Regions from separate parts of the Mesorhizobium sp. M0045 genome, predicted to be linked through region 3. Evidence: predicted binding sites of a transcription regulator. Region 3 holds the regulator's gene; each other region holds the start of a gene.
What was found. Region 3 encodes HrcA, which represses chaperone genes, less so after heat shock. Its sites were predicted from a motif close to GTTAGCACTCNCNNNNNGNGAGTGCTAAC; they were not measured.
Positions count from the first base shown of each region.

Region 1: a site for HrcA is predicted at 3,043-3,071, ahead of groES (co-chaperone GroES). Genes of this name have one in related genera too.
Region 2: a site for HrcA is predicted at 3,635-3,663, ahead of NKJ72_RS01640 (co-chaperone GroES). Genes of this name have one in related genera too.

Region 1 is NZ_JAMYUY010000026.1:61,087-68,423, reverse strand. It holds partial or broken gene NKJ72_RS27730 (ATP-binding protein) at 1-106, shown strand, start outside; gene groL (chaperonin GroEL) at 975-2,630, opposite strand; gene groES (co-chaperone GroES) at 2,694-2,990, opposite strand; gene bioZ (3-oxopimeloyl-[acyl-carrier-protein] synthase BioZ) at 3,411-4,394, opposite strand; gene NKJ72_RS27705 (adenosylmethionine--8-amino-7-oxononanoate transaminase) at 4,391-5,656, opposite strand; gene bioD (dethiobiotin synthase) at 5,656-6,291, opposite strand; gene NKJ72_RS27695 (8-amino-7-oxononanoate synthase) at 6,288-7,337, opposite strand, start outside.
Region 2 is NZ_JAMYUY010000001.1:326,405-333,741, forward strand. It holds gene NKJ72_RS01620 (GNAT family N-acetyltransferase) at 1-332, shown strand, start outside; gene NKJ72_RS30940 (DUF982 domain-containing protein) at 518-1,162, opposite strand; gene NKJ72_RS01630 (hypothetical protein) at 1,159-1,374, opposite strand; gene groL (chaperonin GroEL) at 1,478-3,109, opposite strand; gene NKJ72_RS01640 (co-chaperone GroES) at 3,165-3,479, opposite strand; gene NKJ72_RS01645 (usg protein) at 3,844-4,113, shown strand; gene NKJ72_RS01650 (DUF982 domain-containing protein) at 4,201-4,488, opposite strand; gene NKJ72_RS01655 (hypothetical protein) at 4,625-4,837, opposite strand; gene NKJ72_RS01660 (Hsp20 family protein) at 5,177-5,653, shown strand; gene NKJ72_RS01665 (Hsp20/alpha crystallin family protein) at 5,683-6,204, shown strand; gene NKJ72_RS01670 (hypothetical protein) at 6,339-6,938, shown strand; gene NKJ72_RS01675 (CDP-alcohol phosphatidyltransferase family protein) at 7,048-7,337, shown strand, end outside.
Region 3 is NZ_JAMYUY010000005.1:50,848-58,184, forward strand. It holds gene cysK (cysteine synthase A) at 1-504, opposite strand, end outside; gene NKJ72_RS09675 (LysE family translocator) at 667-1,284, opposite strand; gene NKJ72_RS09680 (PQQ-dependent sugar dehydrogenase) at 1,372-2,727, opposite strand; gene NKJ72_RS09685 (hypothetical protein) at 2,828-3,025, opposite strand; gene hrcA (heat-inducible transcriptional repressor HrcA) at 3,059-4,171, opposite strand; gene rph (ribonuclease PH) at 4,317-5,033, shown strand; gene NKJ72_RS09700 (VOC family protein) at 5,066-5,476, shown strand; gene rdgB (RdgB/HAM1 family non-canonical purine NTP pyrophosphatase) at 5,476-6,138, shown strand; gene hemW (radical SAM family heme chaperone HemW) at 6,135-7,298, shown strand; gene NKJ72_RS09715 (low molecular weight protein tyrosine phosphatase family protein) at 7,303-7,337, shown strand, end outside.

The DNA of each region.
Region 1 (7,337 bases), on a different contig from region 3:
GACGGCGATCCGCGACCAGCTCGACACGCTCATGTCGAGCAAGATCGCGCAGTTCCCGTTTGTCCGCGAACTCGACGGCTTCGGCTTCGACGCGCAGCCATCGGTCTGCTTCAGCCAAACGTATTCATAGGTATGGGACAGGCTGCTATGTCCGCCACCCACGCCTGCTCCGAGGCCCTCCAGGGCAATGGTCTGAGACCTGGGCTCAAGCCCTTCGGCGAGGAGGATGAGACGCCGCTGGAGCTCGGGTGCAAGCGCTGCCACGCCCGCTCCGAGGCCCCACAAGGCCGAAGCGCAGTCGTCGGGGTCACGAGGCCCCTCGGCCACGACGACGAGACGCTGCTGGAGCCCGGTTGCAAGGGCTGCCACAGATGGCCTGAACCTGAATCCGCCTTTCTTGAGGCGTTGCGATTATCATCGCGGCGACACGCAGCTCTTGATTTGTGTGCGAAATCCTCAGCAGATCCATCGGGCTGAGCCGCTCAGCAATATCAACGAGAATGTCCAGCGGCAGATCAAGGATACTCAGAGGAGGAAACGCTTGATCTTGAGGCTCAGAGCGCGTCTGCTCCACTATAGAACAGGATGATTCACCGGGTCCTTCAACGCCAGCCGCCGGTTCCGATGAGAGAATTGTCCCTGATATCACGCTCGATGGAGTTAAATGCCGAGATGGGCGCCTTGCCACGCTCCTCAATGCCCCTCATGATTCACCGCCTATAGCTACCAACTGAATGAAGCATCGTGATTGTCGCGCAGCGGAATCCTCAAGGATCGGGCAGTTCGTAGGGGGCGCCGGTTTGACCAGGTTGAGCCCGCGAATTGCTCGATCGGACAAGATCCTAATTCTCGACCATGCGGTGAGGCTCGAACGAGATCCTCGGGACGCACTCCAAGGTTTCGATCATGTTCGGCACACAAGGAAAGGGCGGCATTGCTGCCGCCCTGTCCGCTGTAAGTTGATAGGGGCTGGATTAAAAATCCATACCGCCCATGCCGCCCATACCGCCGCCGCCCATGCCGCCAGGCATGCCGCCGCCAGCTGACTCCTTCTTCGGAGCCTCCGCGATCATGGCTTCGGTGGTGACGAGCAGGCCGGCGACCGAGGCCGCGTCCTGGAGGGCAGTGCGCACGACCTTGACCGGATCGAGGATACCCATGGCGATCATGTCGCCATATTCGCCGGTCTGGGCGTTGTAGCCGTAGGTCGCGCCCTTGTTGTCGAGGATCTTGCCGGCAACGATCGAAGCTTCCGCACCTGCGTTCGAAGCGATCTGACGGGCCGGAGCCTGCAGTGCACGACGAACGATGTTGATGCCGGCAGCCTGGTCGGCATTGACGCCGGTGACCTTGATGTTGGCCGAAGCGCGCAGCAGTGCGACGCCGCCGCCTGCAACGATGCCTTCTTCCACGGCCGCGCGGGTCGCGTTGAGGGCGTCGTCGACGCGGTCCTTCTTTTCCTTGACTTCGACTTCCGTCGCGCCGCCGACGCGGATCACCGCGACGCCGCCCGCGAGCTTCGCCAGACGTTCCTGCAGCTTCTCCTTGTCGTAGTCCGACGTGGTCTCTTCGATCTGCTGCTTGATCTGGGCAACGCGGCCCTGGATCTCGTCCTTCTTGCCGGCGCCGTCGACAATGGTGGTGTTCTCCTTGGAGATCGACACCTTCTTGGCGCGGCCAAGCATGTTGAGGCCGACATTCTCGAGCTTGATGCCGAGGTCTTCCGAAATGACCTGGCCACCGGTGAGGATGGCGATGTCTTCCAGCATGGCCTTGCGGCGATCACCGAAGCCCGGCGCCTTGACGGCGGCGATCTTCAGGCCACCGCGCAGCTTGTTGACGACCAGCGTGGCCAGAGCCTCGCCTTCGACGTCTTCCGAGATGATGAGCAGCGGCTTGGAGGTCTGCACGACGGCTTCGAGAACCGGCAGCATCGCCTGGAGGTTGGACAGCTTCTTCTCGTGCAGGAGGATGTAGACGTCCTCGAGCTCGGCAACCATCTTGTCGGCGTTGGTGACGAAGTAGGGCGAGAGATAGCCGCGGTCGAACTGCATGCCTTCGACGACTTCCAGCTCGGTCTCGGCGGTCTTGGCCTCCTCGACGGTAATGACGCCCTCATTGCCGACCTTCTGCATCGCTTCAGCGATCATCGAGCCGACCGAAGCATCGCCATTGCCGGCGATCGTGCCGACCTGGGCAACTTCCTCGGAGGTCTTGATCTTCTTGGCAGCGTTGCCGAGAGCCGCGACGACTTCGGTCACGGCCAGGTCGATGCCGCGCTTCAGGTCCATCGGGTTCATGCCGGCGGCAACCGCCTTGTTACCTTCCTGGACGATCGACTGCGCCAGAACGGTCGCGGTCGTGGTGCCATCACCGGCGATGTCGTTGGTCTTCGAAGCAACTTCGCGGATCATCTGCGCGCCCATGTTTTCGAACTTGTCGGAAAGTTCGATTTCCTTGGCGACGGTGACGCCGTCCTTGGTGATGCGCGGTGCGCCGAACGACTTGTCGATGACGACGTTGCGGCCCTTGGGACCGAGGGTCACCTTCACCGCGTCGGCGAGGATGTTGATGCCGTGAAGCATGCGCTCGCGGGCGTCGCGGGAGAATTTTACGTCTTTGGCAGCCATTTTTTAGCTCCTGGCAGGGGCTTGCGATCAAGCCCGAAATTCAGTTGACGGTGAGGCCGATAATCAGCCGATGATGCCCATAATGTCGGATTCCTTCATGATCAGAAGGTCTTCGCCATTGAGCTTGACTTCGGTGCCCGACCACTTGCCGAACAGGATGCGGTCGCCGGCCTTGACGTCCAGCGGGACGAGCTTGCCGGCCTCGTCGCGGGCGCCGGAACCGACGGCGATGATCTCGCCTTCCTGCGGCTTTTCCTTAGCCGTATCGGGGATGATGATCCCGCCCGCGGTCTTGGATTCGGATTCGACCCGACGAACGACCACGCGGTCATGAAGCGGGCGGAACTTCGACTTTGCCATTTTTGGATTTCCCTGGTGCGGATGTTGAACGGTGCTCCGTTGCCGGAGCATGCCTAGCACTCAGCCGAAGCGAGTGCTAACGCGGCAGTGAGATAGGCCGCAGGCTCCTGCTAGTCAAGACGGAAGAGCAAAGAGCAAAGAGAAAAGAGAAGACAGCAAAGAGCAGCCAGCAAAGAGCGTGTAAGCATCGAGCCTTTTAGTGAACAATGTCGGGTATCCGACATATATGGGGCGGCTCACCCTTTGTAATTGAGCTTTATTCAGATGGTACGACGGGTGTTGCATTTGAACTCATCCAGAGGCTCGCACGGGTCGTGCTGCGTCAGCTTGGTCATGTCGAGCTTCAGAAGGCCATTTTGGCATTGGTTCTGTTGCTCCTATTGCCATTCATGACCAATCCTGCGCGCGTGAGCCGGCCGGCTAGATTCCAACCACGAGAGCGCCGCCGCTGAGACCCGCACCCGCCGCCGCCAGAAGGATTTTCTCTCCTGGCTGGAATGGCTTCATCTGGTTGGCGAGCGAGAGCGACAGCGGGACCGTCGCGGCCGAAGAGTTGCCGTATTCGGCAATCGTCTTGACAATTGCTTGGTCCGCAATGCCAAGGTTTCTTCCGACCGCGCCGAAAATCCGAGTATTGGCCTGATGCGGCACAAACCGGCCGACATTGTGTGGCCGCACTCCCGCAGTGGCTAGCGCGGTTGTCGAGCAATCGGTCATCATCTCGACGGCCTTTGCGAACACTTCGGGCCCGTCGGTCATCGTCATCCGGGTCTGCCCGAGGTCGAGGTCGCCATGGAACGGCGTGTTGCTTCCTCCTGCGGGAATCTGGATCAGCCCGTAGCGCGAGCCGTCCGAAGCCACCGAGGCACCGAGAATGCCCCGATCAGCATCATCGCACTGACCGATCACCAGGGCGCCGGCGGCATCGGCGAACAAGACTGAGCTCGCGCGCTCGGCTGGATTGATGCGGCGGCTGAGGATGTTGGCGGCGATGACCAGCGCTGGTTTGCCATGCAGGCGGGTGAACCCGTCCGCAAACATGAGCGCATAGATGAAGCCGGCGCAGGCGCCGGTCAGATCGACCGCGCCTGCGCGGCCAAGGCCAAGCTTGTGTGCGACCAGCGGCGCGCTTGGCGGCAGAAGATGGTCGGGCGTCGAGGTGGCAAGCAACAGCAGACCGATGTCGTGGCGCGCAATACCGGCGTTCGCCAAAGCCATGTCGCCGGCTTGCGTGGCCAAGCCAGACAGCGTGTCTTGGTCCGTTGCCCAGAAGCGCGAACGGATTCCGGTACGCCTTTCGATCCAGCCCGGCTCGAGGCCGAGATTGCTCTCGATCTCGGCATTGGCCACCTTGCGCCCAGGCACGTGATGGCCAAGTCCGAGAATGCGCGACGACTTGCTCATGGCCTGGACCCGAAGCGTTCCCCGGCCTCCTCGATGGCGTCATAGAGTCGTTCGAGCTCGTCGCCTGCGATGCAATAGGGTGGCAGAAGGTAGAGGACATTGCCGAGCGGGCGCACAAGCAGTCCGCGCTCGAGGAAGAAAGCGCGCAGCTTCGGACCAATCTCGGCGAGATAACCTGCGGAACCGGTTCGCAGGTCGAGCGCCGCGATCGTTCCCGTGGCTCGACAGTCGGCAAAATATGGATTGTCCCGAAAGCGTCTAAGCCCGACGGCCTGCATCACGCTCAAGGCCGTGATCCGCCCGGCCACTGGCTCGTCGCGCCAGATCTCGACATTGGCGAGTGCTGCCGCACAGGCAATCGGATTGGCGGTGTAGGAGCTCGAATGGAAAAACGTCTTCTTCCGGTCCTCGGAATAGTGCGCCCGGAAGATGGCATCGGTGACAAGCGTTACGGCCAGCGGGATGGTGCCGCCGGTCAAGCCTTTGGAGGTGCACAGGATATCTGGAGAAATCGATGCCTGCTCGCAGGCGAACATGGTTCCGGTGCGTCCCCAGCCGGTCATCACCTCGTCGGCGATCAGCAGCGAGCCGGAGGCCTCAGTGATCTTCTTCAATTCGGCCAGAACCGATGCTGGATACATCAGCATGCCGCCGGCGCCCAGCACCAGCGGCTCGACGATCAAGGCTGCGGCTCGTCGATCGCGGGTCACAGCCTCGAAACGATCCAGCGTCTCCTGCTCGTGCCCCGCGGCCGGAAAGGGGATGATGTCGACCTCGAACAGCAAGGGTTCGTAGGCGGCGTTGAACACGCCACGCGCACCGACGCTCATCGTTCCAATCGTGTCACCATGATAGCTGTGCTCCATGACGACGATGCGCGAGCGCGGCGCGCCGATGTTGCGGAAATAACCGAGCGCCATCTTCAGCGCGACTTCGACTGAGGTCGAGCCACTGTCGGAATAGAACACCCAGTCGAGTCCAGCGGGAGCGAGGCCGACAAGCGCCTTGGCCAAGCGCTCTGCCGGCTCGTGCGTGAAGCCCGCAAAGATAATCTGGTCGAGGCTCGACGCGGTTGTCTCGATTGCCTTCATGATGCGGGGATGGCGGTGGCCATGTGTGACGACCCACCAGGAGGAGATGGCGTCCAGGATGCGGGCGCCGTCGGCCCTGTGGAGATAGGCGCCCTCAGTCAGGACGATTTCTGGGATCGCAGGCTCGAGCGCGTGCTGGGTGAAGGGATGCCACACATGAGACTGCGACATCAGTCACCTCCAGTAATCGAGGCGAAGGCGAAGCCGGCAACCATTGCGTCCCTCAGTGTTTTGCCCGTCAGCACATCGAGGTGCGGCAGCCTGCCGAGCTGCGGCGCACCGCTGAATTCCACGATGGTCCGTTGCGTATCGGCCATCTCCTCGCCGATGAAAGCGATGCCCGCCAACGGGATGGAGCGGGCGCGGAGCGCCTCGACCGATAGCAAGGTGTGGTTGATGGTGCCGAGTGTGGTGCGGGCGCACAGAATAACGGGCAGCCGCCATTCAGCGAAGATGTCGATTAACCTTGTGCGCCGGTTGAGCGGCACCATTAGGCCGCCGGAGCCTTCGATGACGAGCGGCGTCGGTAGGACGGGAAAAGCAAGATCGGCAGCCTTGATCGCCACGCCGTCGATCTCGGCCGAACGATGCGGCGACAGCGGGCTCCGCAAGCGGTAGGCTTCCGGCAGCACGCGCTCTGAGGGCAAGCCGGCAAGCCGCGCGACAACCTCGCTGTCGGTCTCGCCGTCGAGGCCCGATTGCACCGGTTTCCAGTAAAAGCCGTCCAGCAAACCGGCGAGCCCAGCCGCAAACACGGTCTTGCCAACTCCGGTATCCGTTCCGGTGATGACGATGCGTTGGGTCATATCGCCTCCGGTGATGTTTGGGCCAACACCTCGACCAGCGCCTCGACCATGGCGGAAATGTCGGCTTCGCCGATATTGAGCGTCAGTGAGATGCGCAGCCGCGACGTGCCCTCGGGCACGGTCGGCGGACGAATGCCGCGTATGTCGAAGCCGCGGGCCTGCAGTGCCGCCGCCACCGCCATTGCGCGGCTGACGTCGCCGATGACAACTGGCTGGATCTGCGAGCCGCTGGGCTTTACGCCGCAGCGCTCGACCAACTGGCGGCTCGCGAAAGCGACCCGCTCATGCAGCTGAATACGGCGCATGGGCTCGTCGGCGAGCATTGCGAGCGCTTCGCGCGCCGCGACCGCCATCAGCGGCGATGGCGCAGTAGCGTAGATGAATGGCCGGCATCGGTTGACGAGATAGTCGCACAGCGTTCGCGGCGCTGTGACCAGCGCGCCGGAAGCGCCGAGCGCCTTGCCGCATGTATGGAGCGCTATGATGTTGTCCCGGCCCTCGAAAGCGGCGGCAAGGCCGCGGCCATCCGGTCCCCAGACACCGGTGGCATGCGCCTCGTCGACGACGAGGAACGTCTCGTGCCGATCGGCAAGCGCGACGAGGCTCTCCATCGGCGCGCGGTCGCCATCCATGCTGTAAAGGCTTTCGACCGCGATCCAGACGCGCCCCATGCCGCCTTCGGCGCGCCAGCGGGTGATGACATCCTCGACAGCGTCGACGTCGTTGTGCCCGGCCAGCCTGGCCTCGGCGCGCCCGGCCTGTGCACCCTCACGCATGCTGGCATGGGCAAGTTCGTCGAGGATCAGCAGGTCACCCTTCTGCGGCAGGGCGGTCAGCAGAGCGAAATTGGCTATGTAGCCGCTGCCGAAGAACAGCGCGCGCTCGGTCCCGAAGAATGCCGCCGCGTCTGCCTCCAATTCCTCATGCTCCGGCGCGTTGCCACGCAACAGCCGCGACCCGGTGGCGCCAACCGACGTGCCCCGCGCGATCGCCGCCGCAACCGATTCGCCAAGTCTTTTGGAGGCGGCAAGCCCGAGATAGTCGTT
Region 2 (7,337 bases), on a different contig from region 3:
ACAACAAGATGTCCTTCGTCGCCGAGCGGGCTGACGGCTCGCTCGCCGGTTATGCAATGGCAGCGATGGGCGACAAGGGCGAGGTCATGCTCGAGCGGCTCCATATAGACAAAAGCGAGTACGGCACCGGCCTTGCCGCCGACCTGCTGCATGCCGTTCTTGCCGCGCATGCGGGTATTCCCAGCATCGCCCTGGAAGTGATCGAGGGCAACGACCGCGCAATCGCCTTCTATCGTAAGCACGGCTTCGAGGTAGTCGAGCGCCGGCCGGCTGCACACGGCGTGGGCGGCCACGCCTCGCTGATCATGCGCCGGCTGCTGCCGATGGCTTAGCAAGCGAAAGCGGCTGAGCGCGTAATCTCCCCCCTCGAGGGGGAGATGTCCGCAAGACAGAGGGGGGGCGCCGCGCGTGAGGCGCCAACTTTCTCTTTCGTCCAATATGGCGCGCGCCAGGACGTACCGACCCCTCTGTCGCCTTCGGCGAGATCTCCCCCTCAAGGAGGGAGATTGGCACTCGCTCAGGCCGGGGCGTTGACGCGCTGTGGGCGCGTTGCCCAGTCGGCAACCGTGGCGCCAGCAACGCTCTCGCCGGCAACCATCCCGTTCGTCTGCGGCGCAAGCAGGTCGTTGCGGCGGGCGAAGGCAACGAAGGTGGCGCGCGCCGTTTCGGCGTCGATCTCTCCTTCCAGTGCTGCACGGCACGCTTTTGCGGCGATGTCATGCGCGGCCGTCCGGCTCGTTGCCGGCCATTCAGCCAAAAGTGCATAGGCCTCAGCCGCGCTTTCTATCTTCGTCGGTGTACCGAGGCCGGTGAGGATAGTAACCGGCTTGTCGAACGAAGCACGATCCATGACACTCTCCTTTCCTGGCTCAATCGGCTCCTTTCGGAACTCAACCGCGCGGGCGCTTCGATCCTCGAGGGCCGCCTGCGGAACGATGCCACCGATCTGCGAGTTGGACGCAATCGGGGGCATGCCCGGCCGCGGCAGCAGCCGATGCACCTTGACCAGCGCTTCGAGCCAGGCCGCCACGCCCAGCGGCGGATGTTCGCGCCCGTAGAGCCACGCCTTTGCCTTGGCGAGCGGGTATCCCGCCTCTTCGGCGAAATCGTTTTCCGACCACCGCAGCAGGCGCAGGCATTCGCGCATCCGCGCCGCGATCATTTGCGCTCCTCCGTGCCGGCCCCCACGCGTTGAGCCGATAGAAACATCAGCGTGTAGGCCGCCTTGCGGCGGTCCCAGCCGGCCGACTCGGCCATATCCAGCAAGCCGTCGACCAAAGGCGCCAGCGCCGCCCTGCAGTCGGCTTCATAGTTGAAATCGTTTTTCGGGCGGGTCGGCGCCGCGATCTTTCCAAAACTGTCCATCATATCCATGGCAACACCTGCTCAGCATTAGTCCCGGACCGGCAAGACCGTGCCCGCTTTTGGCGGACACGGTCCATCTGCCGTTTCGAAGTCGCGCTTTGGAAGCCTGGCTTTAGAAGTCCATGCCGCCACCGCCGGGCATTGCCGGCGCGCCAGCTTCCTTCTTCGGCTTCTCGGCCACCATCGCCTCGGTCGTCACCAGCAGGCCGGCGACGGAAGCGGCATCCTGCAGAGCGGTGCGCACCACCTTGGCCGGATCGATGACGCCCTGGCCGAAGAGATCGCCATAGTCGCCGGTCTGCGCGTTCCAGCCGAACGAGAACTCCTGCTTTTCGCGCAGCTTGCCGACGATGATCGAGCCTTCGGCGCCGGCATTCTCGGCAATCTGGCGCACCGGAGCTTCGATCGCGCGACGCACGATTTCGACACCGGTCTTCTGGTCGGGATTGTCGACCTGAATATTGTCGAGCGCCTTTGCCGCCCGCAGCAGCGCCACGCCACCGCCGGGCAGGATGCCCTCCTCGACCGCGGCACGGGTGGCATGCATGGCGTCGTCGACCCGATCCTTGCGCTCCTTGACCTCTACCTCGGTCGAGCCGCCGACGCGGATGACGGCGACGCCACCGGCGAGCTTGGCCAGCCGCTCCTGCAGCTTCTCGCGATCATAGTCGGAGGTGGTCTCCTCGATCTGCGCCTTGATCTGGGAGACCCGGCCCTGGATTTCGCTCTTCGAGCCGGCACCGTCGACGATCGTGGTGTTTTCCTTCTCGACCACCACCTTCTTGGCGCGGCCGAGCATGTTGAGCGTGACGTTCTCGAGCTTGATGCCGAGATCCTCGCTGATTGCCGTGCCGCCGGTCAGGATGGCAATATCCTCCAGCATGGCCTTGCGGCGATCGCCGAAGCCCGGTGCCTTGACGGCCGCGACCTTCAGGCCGCCGCGCAGCTTGTTGACGACCAGCGTCGCCAGCGCCTCGCCCTCGACGTCCTCGGCGATGATCAGCAGCGGCTTGGACGACTGCACCACCGCCTCCAGCACCGGAAGCAGCGCCTGCAGGTTGGACAGCTTCTTCTCGTGGATCAGCACATAGGGCTCGTCGAGCTCGACGCGCATCTTGTCCTGATTGGTGATGAAATAGGGGCTGAGATAGCCGCGGTCGAACTGCATGCCTTCGACGACTTCGAGCTCCGTCTCGGCGGTCTTGGCTTCCTCGACGGTAATGACGCCCTCATTGCCGACCTTTTCCATCGCTTCGGCGAGGAAGCGGCCGATCTCGGCGTCGCCATTGGCCGAGATGGTGCCGACCTGGGCGATTTCGTCGTTCCTGGTCACCTTGCGGGCATTGGCCTTGAGTTCGGCGACGACGGCTTCGACCGCCTTGTCGATACCGCGCTTCAGGTCCATCGGGTTCATGCCGGCGGCAACCGCCTTAGCGCCTTCCTGGACGATCGACTGCGCCAGAACGGTCGCGGTCGTGGTGCCGTCGCCGGCGACGTCACTGGTCTTCGAAGCCACCTCGCGGACCATCTGTGCGCCCATGTTCTCGAACTTGTCCTCGAGCTCGATCTCCTTCGCTACGGTGACGCCGTCCTTGGTGATGCGCGGGGCGCCGAACGACTTGTCGAGGACGACGTTGCGGCCCTTGGGACCGAGCGTCACCCTCACCGCGTCGGCGAGGATGTTGACGCCGCGCAGCATCTTCTCGCGGGCTTCGGTATGAAATTTCACATCTTTGGCAGCCATTGGATCACTCCTTCGATAGGCAGCTTCGTTGACTGGAATGCTTGCTCAGGCTCACTCAGGCAGCCTTCTTCATCTCGCCGGCGCCCTCGATAACGCCCAGCACGTCGCTCTCTTTCATGATGAGCAGATCCTCGCCATTGAGCTTGATCTCGGTGCCGGACCATTTGCCGAACAGGATGCGGTCGCCGACCTTGACGTCGAGCGGCTGCAATTGGCCGCTGTCGTCGCGCGCGCCTGGACCGGCGGCAATGACCTCGCCCTCCTGCGGCTTCTCCTTGGCGGTGTCGGGGATGATGATGCCGCCGGCGGTCTTCTCGTCGACCTCGATACGGCGGACCAGGATACGGTCGTGCAATGGACGGAACGTCATGTCGTTCTCCTCTCGGGACAAACAGATTTTCGAAGATCCTCCTGACCGAACCGGCAATATCGGCCCGGCACGGGGTGCGCGACCCCTTCATCAGGCATCGCGCGCATACGAACTAGTCGCGCTTTTTTCTGCTTTCAAGAGGGTCACTCAAAAATTTTAGCACTCGACGCATGAGAGTGCCAATGCACTGTAATCGTTCGCACATTAGCCGCTCTCAGCTAAAGTGCGGCTCAAATTTTGGCGCGATATTTCAAAATGCCGCCCGTTCGGAGCCGCTCGTGGCGGTGGGAACCTATGTGGAAGGCGAGGCGTTTTGCAGACCGAGATTTCAACGGACCGAGATTTCAACGGAAAGGACGATCGCATGCCCAGCAGGGACTTTCAGCTCCAGATGCAAGGGTTTGGTCTTACCACGGCGGAGATCCACTACCGCCTGCCCGATCATCGGAGCCTGCTGCAACTCTATATCTGGCAGGAATACGATATTGCCCCCGATTTCCCGACGCTGAAGCATTTCCTCGATTTCTGGGAGCGCGAAATCGAAGGCCCGCTGCATTCGGTGCGCGTCGCCCATCACCACCTGATCCAGCCCTCCGAATGGCGGGCCGTAAACGGCATTATCACCGTCCATTGAGGAGCAAGCCGATCTGCCGCTAGACAGCGGACAAAGTCTCTCGAGGGGGGAAAGGGCAGTTGCATCTCCCCCCACTTGTTTTGGATCTCACAATATCGGAGGGGTCCGGGCTAGCCGGGCGTGGTCGACAGGCTCGCAGGCGAGCAATCCCGCGTTGCGCGCCGCCCTGACGAAGGCCTTGCGCGCATCACGCGCGCTGCGCCAGCCGTCGAGCGCGTCGCGGCAGGCCCGATAGGCGGCGCGCCAAATCCGGCCGAGTGCACGGTCCGGCCACTGCTGACGCATGCATTCGATGGCTTCCCAACTACTGGCGACCTTGCGCTCGCTGGATTGGAATTTCAACGTGATCGGCTCGGCGAAGCGGACGTCGTCCATCACTTCCTCCTTGTTTTCTGATCGTCTTCTTGTTTGAGCAAGCAACGTCATGCTGGCGGCACCGGCGACCAGCCGGCGCCGCTGAAGGACATGGTTCGTCCCTTTGCGCGGTTCAAGAGCATCGCGGCAACAGCGGTTATTCCTCCTCGTCCGGCCCTTGCAGCAGTTCGATCAGCGTCGCTACTCTTGCCGTCGGCAGCGGTCGGCCTTCGTTCACCAGCGCCTCGTCGGCGGCGATCCAGGCCAGGGCCTCACGCAATTCCTGGACCGTCCCGTCCGTCGCCGCAATGTCGGCGATAACGGCGTCGTCGACCGGGCCCAGCACGGAAATGATCTCGTCGCGTGTCATGGTCAGCTCCATCTGCGAGTGCCGGGAATGGGCCCGGCAACACAAGAATCTGGGTCTTGACCTGCGGCAGACAATAACCGGCCGGGGAACTCGGCGTTGGCGATTGAAGCCAAACAGGCAATCTCCTGCCGGACATCTCTCACAAGTAGATTGGCAGCCTCGCCGAACCGACCAAAAACCGGCCCGAAAACCGGCAACGCGAGAGCCATCGGGGTCTTGACTTGCGGCGGACAATAACCAAATCGATGGCACCGGTCGCCGAAATGGGGCCGGCGAAACCAGGGAGCGCCAGCTCTTTGGCGCTCCTCGTATCTATGTTGCTCGATGGAGGATGTAGCTATGAGAACCGCATTCGACTTTTCCCCGCTCTATCGGTCGAGCATCGGCTTCGACCGCGTCTTCAACCTGCTGGAAAATGCGCCGCAGGCTTTCGACGCCTGGCCGCCCTATGACATCGCGCGCAGCAGCGAGAACAACTACCGCGTCACTATCGCCGTCGCTGGCTTTTCCGAGGACGACCTCGAAATCATTCATGAACCCAACCTCCTGATTGTCTCCGGCCAGCATAAGGAGCCGGACAACGCGGAGTATCTGCATCATGGCCTCGCCACACGGCCCTTTACCCGCCGTTTCGAGCTTGCCGATCACGTTAAGGTCGCAGGCGCCTCGCTCGACAACGGCCTGCTCAGCATCGATCTGGTACGTGAGGTGCCCGAGGAGATGAAGCCTCGGCGCATCGCCATCGCGACCGATGTCGCCTCGCCGAAGACCGGGCCGAAGGCCGCGCAGGTCGAAGCAAACAAGCAGGCTGCCTGAACGAACCAGTCGAGAAAGGAGACTATGCAATGGCTATTCGTGATCTCATTCCCTGGGGCCGGGAGAATAATCAGGCCCCCAGCCTGTTCCGCAGCGGCGATCGCGATCCCTTCCTGACGTTGCATCGCGAAATGAACCGCCTGTTCGACGAGGCGTTCCGCGGCTTCGACACGAGGCTGCCGTCGCTCGGTGGCTTCGCCGCTGCCCGCGCCGGCTGGCCGAGTGTCGAAATCTCCGATGGTGAAAAGGAAATCCGCGTCACCGCCGAGATCCCCGGCATGGACGAGAAGGACGTCGAGGTGCTGCTCGATGACGGCGTGCTGACGCTGCGCGGCGAGAAGCGTGAAGAGACCGAGGACAAGGACAGGCAGTTCTCCGAACGCTTTTATGGCCGTTTCGAGCGGCGTATCCCGCTCGGCTACGAAGTCGACGAAGACAAGGTGAACGCCGCGTTCCGGAACGGCGTGCTCAGCGTGACGCTGCCGCAGAAGGATCGCGCTCAGGCCAAGGCCAAGCGTATCGCCATCAACGGCGGCAACGGCAAGTCCTGATGGCTCGCAGCAGGACGATGCCCGCTTCTGCCCTGCCGGTTCCGGCGGGCAGAAGCGGGCAATGTCGATGACCCGCTCCGGTTCCGCCTGACCAGGCGCAGCAAGTCTTGCGGTGCCTGACGACCGAGCATGTCGTGCTGCAAAACGCTCGCGCCGCGACCATTCAGGAAGCGAACCAGCGAGCCAATCTGTTCCTGACCTCGGTCTCGAGCGCAACGATTGCCTTGTCCTTCGTCGCCCAGGTCACAGAGATGGGCAGGCCGTTCGTGTTGTTCAGCCTTATCTTGCTACCTTGCCTTTTCTTCATCGGCCTGGTCACCTTCGTGCGCGCTGTGCAGGTTGCCATCGAGGACATGGTGCATGCCCGCGGCATGGCCAGGATCCGCCACTATTTCGTCGAGCTGGCGCCGGTCCTGCAAAGATACCTTGTCAACTCCACGCATGACGACCTCTCGGCGGTGCTGGTCGACAAGGGCCTCCGCCCCTCGCCGCTGCAATATTTCATGACCACCGCTGGGATGGTGGGCACGATCAACGGCGCCATCGCCGGCGCCTTCACCGGCATCGTTGTTAAGTCCGCTTTCGGCGGAGGCATGTCGCCCGGCGTGATTTGCGGGCTGGCGGTCTTCGCGACATGCATTCTCGTCCTGCGGCGTTATCATAGTCGCGCCTGGGCCACGGCCGAAGAAAGCTTGCCAGCACGGTTCCCGGTCGACAATGACAGGAAAAGCTAGCGCCGACATATCCGGATGTCGAAAAGTGGCAGGGCGCCGCCCTTGCGTCTTGCGCGCCAATTGACCATCCTCGCCAACATCATTTGCACCGCGGCCGGGGGGTTCGCACATGCCGACGCTTTATGCGCTGAAACCGGCCTTCCAGGCCAGGCTGCGGCCGCTTGCCGACGGCCTGGCCAAGGCCGGCGTCACCGCCAACCAGATCACACTGCTGGCCGCTGCCCTCTCGCTCGCCGCCGGCCTTGCGGTGGCAGCCCTTGCAGGCCGCCGCGCGGTCTTTCTGCTGATGCCGCTCGTGCTGTTTACGCGAATGGCGCTAAACGCCATTGACGGCATGCTCGCAAGGGAACATGGCCAGGCCTCGACGCTCGGCATGTATCTCAACGAGCTTTGTGATGT
Region 3 (7,337 bases):
TTCCGGATTGGCGGGGTTTTCGAATTGCTGCGGAATGACGGCGTCGGGCAGTGTTGCCGCCAGCTCGTCCGCCTTGGCGATGGCGCCCTTCATTCCTTTCGGCCCTTCGGTCAGCACCAGCTCGGCACCGAGCAGCGCCAGCATCTTGCGGCGTTCGACGGACATGGTTTCCGGCATGGTCAGGATCAGCTTGTAACCCTTGGCGGCGGCGGCAAAGGCGAGCGCGATGCCGGTATTGCCCGAGGTCGGCTCGATCAGCGTGGTCTTGCCGGGTGTAATCCTGCCCGAAGCCTCCAATGCCTCGATCATCGAGACGCCGATGCGGTCCTTGACCGAGGCGATCGGGTTGAAGAATTCGAGCTTGGCCAGCAGATTGGCGACGACACCCTTCTCCCTGGCGAATTTATCCAACCGCACCAGCGGCGTGTCGCCGATCGTCTCGGTGATCGAATTGTAGATGCGGCCGCGGCCGGGCACGTGTGTGTGGGTGGCGGGCTTGTTCATTGATTTTCCTCCCAGAGGTCAAGCGGCAAGAGCCGGGCGGGCATAGGATAGTGCCATCCACCGCGCAAGATAGGCTCGTTCGAAAAATATCCGAGTGACGTTCGTGCTGAATACCGGCACCTTGCAAGGCGTGACAATCGTTGGGCGGATTGGCGAAGAGACCTACTGGCGGGCGGCAATTGCCGCCGCCGCACCGACCATGAAGCCGGCGGCGGTGCGGTTGAGTGCCCTCAGCGCCCGCGGCGACTTCAGGAACCAGCGCGCCTTGGCCGCCAGCGCCAGATAGGGCACCAGCACCACGAGTAGAACGACGATAGTGAGCGCGACCAGGATGCCGTAATCGGCCAGCGTGATCGTCTTCAGATCGACGATGGTCGGGGTGATGGCGAGATAGAAGATCATCGTCTTCGGATTGCCGAGTGTGACGGCGAGACCGGCTACAAAGCTGGATGCCAAGCCGCCTTTGCCGTTCTTCGCCTCTACCGTTTCGGGCGTGATGCCGCTCGTCCAGAAACGCCAGCCAAGAAAAGCGAGGTAGGCGACGCCCAGCCATTTGATGGCCAGGAAGACCATGCCGAACGTCTGTGCGACGAAAGCCAGGCCGAGCACCACGGCAGTTAAATAGGTCAGGTCGCCGAGCATCAGCCCGAACGACATGGCCAGCGACGAGCGGAAGCCGGAACCCAGCGCACGCGCAACAAGCGCGGTGACGCCTGGGCCGGGGATGGCTGCGGCGATGCCGAGGGCGGCGCTATAGGCGAGGAACCCGGTGAGCGTCATGGTTCGCGCTTGTCGCACAATGTTGAAGTTGGGTGAATTCCCTCGGGCCGAATTCGATTGCGCCAGCGCAGCAGGCGACGCCGCCGTTCAGGAGCGGCCGTCTTCGTAGGTAACGCGCCAGATGGTGCCGTTACCGTCCTCGGTGACGATCAGGGAGCCGTCCTTGGCCATGGCGACACCGACCGGGCGGCCCCAGACGGCGTCGTTCGAGATGACGAAGCCGGTCATGAAGTCCTCATACTCGCCGGTCGGCTTGCCATCCCTGAATTTGAGCCTCACCACCTTGTAGCCGGTCCTGGCGCCACGGTTCCACGAACCATGCATGGTGACGAAAGCATCACCCCGGTAATCCGCCGGAAAGTTCTCGCCGTCGTAGAAGGCTATGTTCATCGGCGCCGAATGCGCCTGCATCAACACGTCGGGGACAGTGGCCTTGCCGGCGAGGTCTGGCCGCTCGCCCTGATGGCGCGGATCCTCGTGATTGCCGATGTAGTACCAAGGCCAACCATAGAACGCACCGTCCTTGACTTCAGTTGCAAACTCGAACGGCACATTGTCGCCGAGCTCGTCACGCTCGTTGACGACGCACCACAACGCGCCGCTGGCGGGCTGCACCGTCATGCCCGTACAGTTGCGCAGGCCGGTGGCGACAGTTCGGGGATTTTTCCCGTCCGGGTCAAAGGCGAGCACATCGGCACGGCCTTCCTCGGGGCCCCAGGCCGCCCCGAGCGGCTTTGATTTCGCCCAGGCGTCGAGGCCGCCATCCGGCTGCTTGTCCATGTCCTCGGCGACATTCGAGTCCGAGCCAACCGATAAAAAAAGCGTCTTGCCGTCAAGCGAGAAGGCGATGTCACGGGTCGAGTGACCGCCCGACGGGATTTTGGCGACAATGGCTTCTGGTTTACCGGACGCCTTCAGGTCACCGTCGCGATAGGGGAAGCGGACGATGCTGTCGCTGTTTGCGACATAGACCCATTGCGGCTTGCCGCCTGGCGGATAGAAGGCGATGCCGTATGGATAGTTGAGGCCTTGGGCGAAAATCGCTTTCTCGATGGGTTTGGCGCGGCCCTCGGCCAGACGGTAGACGCGTATTTGGTCGGCATGGCCGTTTGCGATGAACAGGTCGCCGTTCGGAGCGACGCGAACGACGCGCGGATTATAGAGTCCGGAGGCGATCATTTCGGCCGAAAAGCCCGGCGGCAATTCTGGCTCGGCGCTTTCGGGCCGTTCCGCCACGCCGCCGCCGTTCGAAGCGGATTGAGCGGGGTCGGCTGCCGGCATGTCTTGCGGCCCGATCAGGCGGCGGACGCCAGGCCTGTCGGCGTGCCAATCGCCAAAAGCGGCTTCGCCTTTGAGCACCTTTTGATCCGCCTGCTGGGCGGCTGCCGGTGTCGCGACAAGGAGGGCAGCGGCAACGGCCGCAAAGCCGCCAGATCGGATCATTAACGTCCTCCGAGGTTTGCCTCGAAGAGGGCAAACGGGATCAGGCATTGGTCGTTCCAAGCGGTGGTCCAGCACACGAGGATTTGAAGCCGAACCCCGTTCAGTTGCCAGAGGCGTAGAAGTCGTCGTCGAGGCGCTTTTCCAGCGCGACCAGATCGGCCGGCAGCGGCAGGCCCATGGCCCGCATCTCTTGCAGCTTCTCACGCAACTGCTCTTGCACCTCGTGCTGATCCTCAGGCTGATTGACCATTTCCTCGAGCAGCAGGCTGATCTGGGCCTTGAACGATTCCAGCGCCATTCTTTTTCTCCTTGCGGCAGGCCGCGGCGGCTCCTAGCGCAGCATGCGCGAAATCAGCTGGGCGGTATAGTCCACCATCGGTACTATGCGCGCATAATTCAGCCGCGTCGGCCCGATGACGCCGAGCGCACCGACGACGCGCGCGTCCTTGTCGCGATAGGGTGCCACCACCAGCGAGGAGCCCGACAGCGAAAACAGCTTGTTTTCCGAACCGATGAATATGCGCACCCCCGGGCCTTCCTCGGCGAGGTCGAGGAGCTGGATCAGCCCATCCTGCGTCTCCAGATCCTCGAACAGATGCCGCAGCAATTCTATGTCGGCCTGGGCGGTGACGTTTTCCAGGAGATTGGCGCGGCCGCGCACGATAAGCCGCCCAGGCACCCCGCTTTCGGCGCCTGCCCAGACCGCCAGGCCCTTCTCGACCAGATCCTGCGACAGCGTGTCGAGGGCTGCCCTGGTCTCTTCCTTGATGCGGGCGATTTCGACCCGGGCCTCGGCCAGGGTGCGGCCGCGGATATGGGCGTTGAGGAAGTTGGAGGCTTCGTGCAATTGCGAGACGGTGATGCCGGCGGGCAGATCGATGACGCGATTTTCGACGTCGCCGTTCTGCGAGACCAGCACGGCCAGCGCCTTGGTCGGCTCGAGCTGGATGAATTCGATGTGCTTCAGCGCCGCCTCATTTTTGGCGGCGAGCACGAGGCCGGCGCCGCGCGACATGCCGGACAGCATCTGGCTGGCCTCGGTCAGCATATGCTCCAGCGTCGCGCCCGAGCCGGAGGCGCGCACCTGCGCCTCGATGGTGCGGCGCTCCTCGTCGGAGAGGTCGCCGAGTTCCATGAATGCATCGACGAAGAAGCGCAAGCCGGCCTGGGTCGGCAGCCGGCCAGCCGAGATGTGCGGCGCGTAGATCAGGCCGAGGTGCTCGAGGTCGCTCATCACGTTGCGGATGGTGGCCGGCGACAGCGATGACGGCAGGATGCGCGACAGGCTGCGCGAACCGACCGGCTCGCCATCCCTCAAATAGGAATCGACGATGCGCCGGAAGATGTCGCGCGAACGCATATCGAGCGATTGAAGCGCGGGCGGTTGAAGTGCCGGCGACGAGAGCACTGGCGACTGCGAACCGGGATCGACTACCTTGGTCATTCGAGCCAAAAACCTCCGGTCCGAAGATATAGACTTCCGCGGCGTCGGCGCAACCGGTCCATTTTCCTTTGCGCCTCACGCCCCGTGCGGCTACAAGCCGGCCAAGATTCCCCGGCCAAGATTCCGAAGAAAGAAAGAAGCCTGAATGCGCCCTTCCAAACGCCAATTCGACGAAATGCGCCCCATCTCCTTCGAGCGCGGCGTCTCCAAGCATGCGGAAGGCTCGTGCCTGGTGAAGTTCGGCGACACGCATGTGCTGTGTACGGCCAGCCTGGAGGAAAAGGTGCCGGGCTGGATGCGCAACTCCGGCAAGGGCTGGGTGACGGCGGAATACGGCATGCTGCCGCGTTCGACCGGCGAGCGCATGCGCCGCGAGGCTTCGGCCGGCAAACAAGGCGGCCGCACGCTGGAGATCCAGCGGCTGATCGGCCGCTCCCTGCGCGCCGTGGTCGATCTGCAGGCGCTCGGTGAGCAGCAGATCACCGTCGACTGCGACGTGATCCAGGCCGACGGCGGCACGCGCACCGCTTCGATCACCGGCGGCTGGGTGGCGCTCTACGACTGCCTGCGCTGGATGGAAGCTCGCCAGATGGCGAGCCTGGGCAAGGTGCTTAAGGATCACGTCGCGGCGATCTCCTGCGGCATCCATGATGGCCAGCCGGTCATCGATCTCGACTATATCGAGGATTCCTCGGCCGGCACCGACGCCAATTTCGTCATGACCGGCAAGGGCGGCATCGTCGAGATCCAGGGCACAGCCGAGGGCGAGCCGTTCTCGGAAGAGCAGTTCGCGGCGCTGATGGGGCTCGCCAAGAAAGGCATTCAGCGCCTGGTCAGCTTGCAGCAGATGGCCGTGGCTTAGCTGCGGTCAATATTGGACAGATTGGCGATCCTGTGACTCCTTCCGCAATCCTGGAATCAGCACTCTACGTGACGGACCTTGCTGCCGCGGAACGGTTCTATTCGGGCGTCCTCGGGCTCGATCTGCTCGGTAAGGTCGACGGCAGGCATCTCTTCTTCCGCTGCGGCGACGGCGTGCTGCTTATCTTCAATGCCGAGGCGACCAAAGTGCCGCCGCGGGCCGGCGCCAAGCTGCCCGTGCCGCCGCATGGCACGGTCGGCGAGGGCCATCTTTGCTTCGCCGCAAGCGCGGATGAAATCCCACGCTGGAAAGCGCATCTTGAGGCGAAGAAAATCGCCATCGAAAGTGAGTTCGAATGGCCTCAGGGCGGTCGCTCGATCTATATTCGCGACCCCTCGGGCAATTCGATCGAATTCGCCGAGCCAAGAATTTGGGGCATCTGATGCATTCGCCAACTGTTCACTCGCTTGACGGGCATAAGATCGTCGTCGCAAGCCACAATGCCGGCAAATTGCGCGAATTCACCGATCTGATGGCGCCATTCGGCATAGAAGCGAAGTCCGCAAAGGAATACGGCTTGCCGGAGCCGGACGAGACTGGCACCACTTTCGAGCAGAACGCCTTCATAAAGGCCTTGGCCGCCGCCAAGGCAACTGGATTGCCGGCACTGTCGGACGATTCCGGCCTGTGTGTCGATGCGCTCGACGGCGCACCCGGCGTCTACACCGCCAACTGGGCCGAGACGCCGGACGGCTCCCGCGACTTCGGCATGGCCATGCAGCGCACGGAAGTGGCCTTGCAAGAAGTTGGCGCGATCACGCCTGCCCAGCGCAAGGGCCGCTTTGTCGCGGTCATCTGCCTTGCCTTCCCCGATGGCCAGGCGGAATATTTTCGCGGTGAGGTCGAGGGCACGCTGGTATGGCCGCCGCGCGGCGAGCTCGGCTTCGGCTACGATCCGGTGTTCTTGCCCGATGGGTTCGAAAAGACCTTCGGCGAGATGAGCGCGGAGGAAAAGCATGGCTGGAAGCCCGGCCAGCCAACCGCATTGTCGCACCGTGCCCGTGCTTTCCAGAAATTCGCGCAAGCCCGATTGGCCGGCGCATGACCATGCTGCTCGACCGCAGCCCCGGTTTCGGCGTCTACGTCCACTGGCCATTCTGCGCGGCCAAATGCCCCTATTGCGACTTCAACAGCCATGTCCGCCACCAGCCGGTCGACCAGGAGCGTTTTGCCCGCGCCTTCGAGACCGAGCTAGCGACGATGCGCGGCCGCACCGGACCGCGCGAGGTGACCAGTATCTTTCTTGGCGGCGGCACGCCCTCGCTGATGAAGCCGCAGACCGTGGCGGCGGTGCTGGATGCAGTGGCGAAGAACTGGACGGTGGCTGATGGCATCGAGGTGACGCTGGAGGCCAATCCCTCCTCGGTCGAGGCCGAGCGCTTTCGCGGCTATCGCGCGGCCGGCGTCAACCGGGTGTCGCTTGGCGTGCAGGCGCTGAACGACAAGGATCTGCGCTTCCTCGGCCGTTTGCACAATGTCGATGAGGCCCTGCATGCGATCAGCCTGGCGCGCGAGATATTCCCACGGCTGTCGTTTGACCTGATCTACGCGCGACCCGGTCAGACGCCGGAAGCGTGGCAGGCGGAGCTCGAGCAGGCGATCGGCCACGCCGCAGATCATCTGTCGCTCTATCAGCTGACCATCGAGGAAGGCACGCCGTTCCATGCACTGCATGCGGCAAGGAAATTCATCATTCCAGACAATGAGCTTGCCGCCGATCTCTACGCGTTAACGCAGGAGATCACCGCCGCGCGCGGACTGCCGGCCTACGAAATTTCCAACCACGCCAGGCCCGGCGCCGAAAGCCGGCACAATCTCACCTACTGGCGTTATGGCGAATATGTCGGCGTCGGTCCCGGCGCGCATGGCCGGTTCGTCGAAAATGGCCGCCGCGTGGTGACGATCGCCGAGAGAATGCCGGAGACCTGGGCCAATCTGGTCGAGGCCAAGGGCCATGGCGTTACCGGCGGCGAAATCCTGACGCGGTCGGAAGAGGCCGACGAGTTCCTGCTGATGGGGCTGAGGCTGGCGGAAGGCATCGACCTTTCCCGCTACGAGGCATTTTCAGGGCGCGGCCTGTCGACGGCACGGCTGTCGGTGCTGCAGGACGAAGGCCTGGTGGCACCGATCGGCAATGCCCGCCTGCGCGCCACGCCGGCCGGCATGATCGTGCTCGATGCGGTCGTGGCGGATTTGGCCAGATAGCACGTTGAAGAACGTTCTCTTCACCTGCAGCCAGAATCG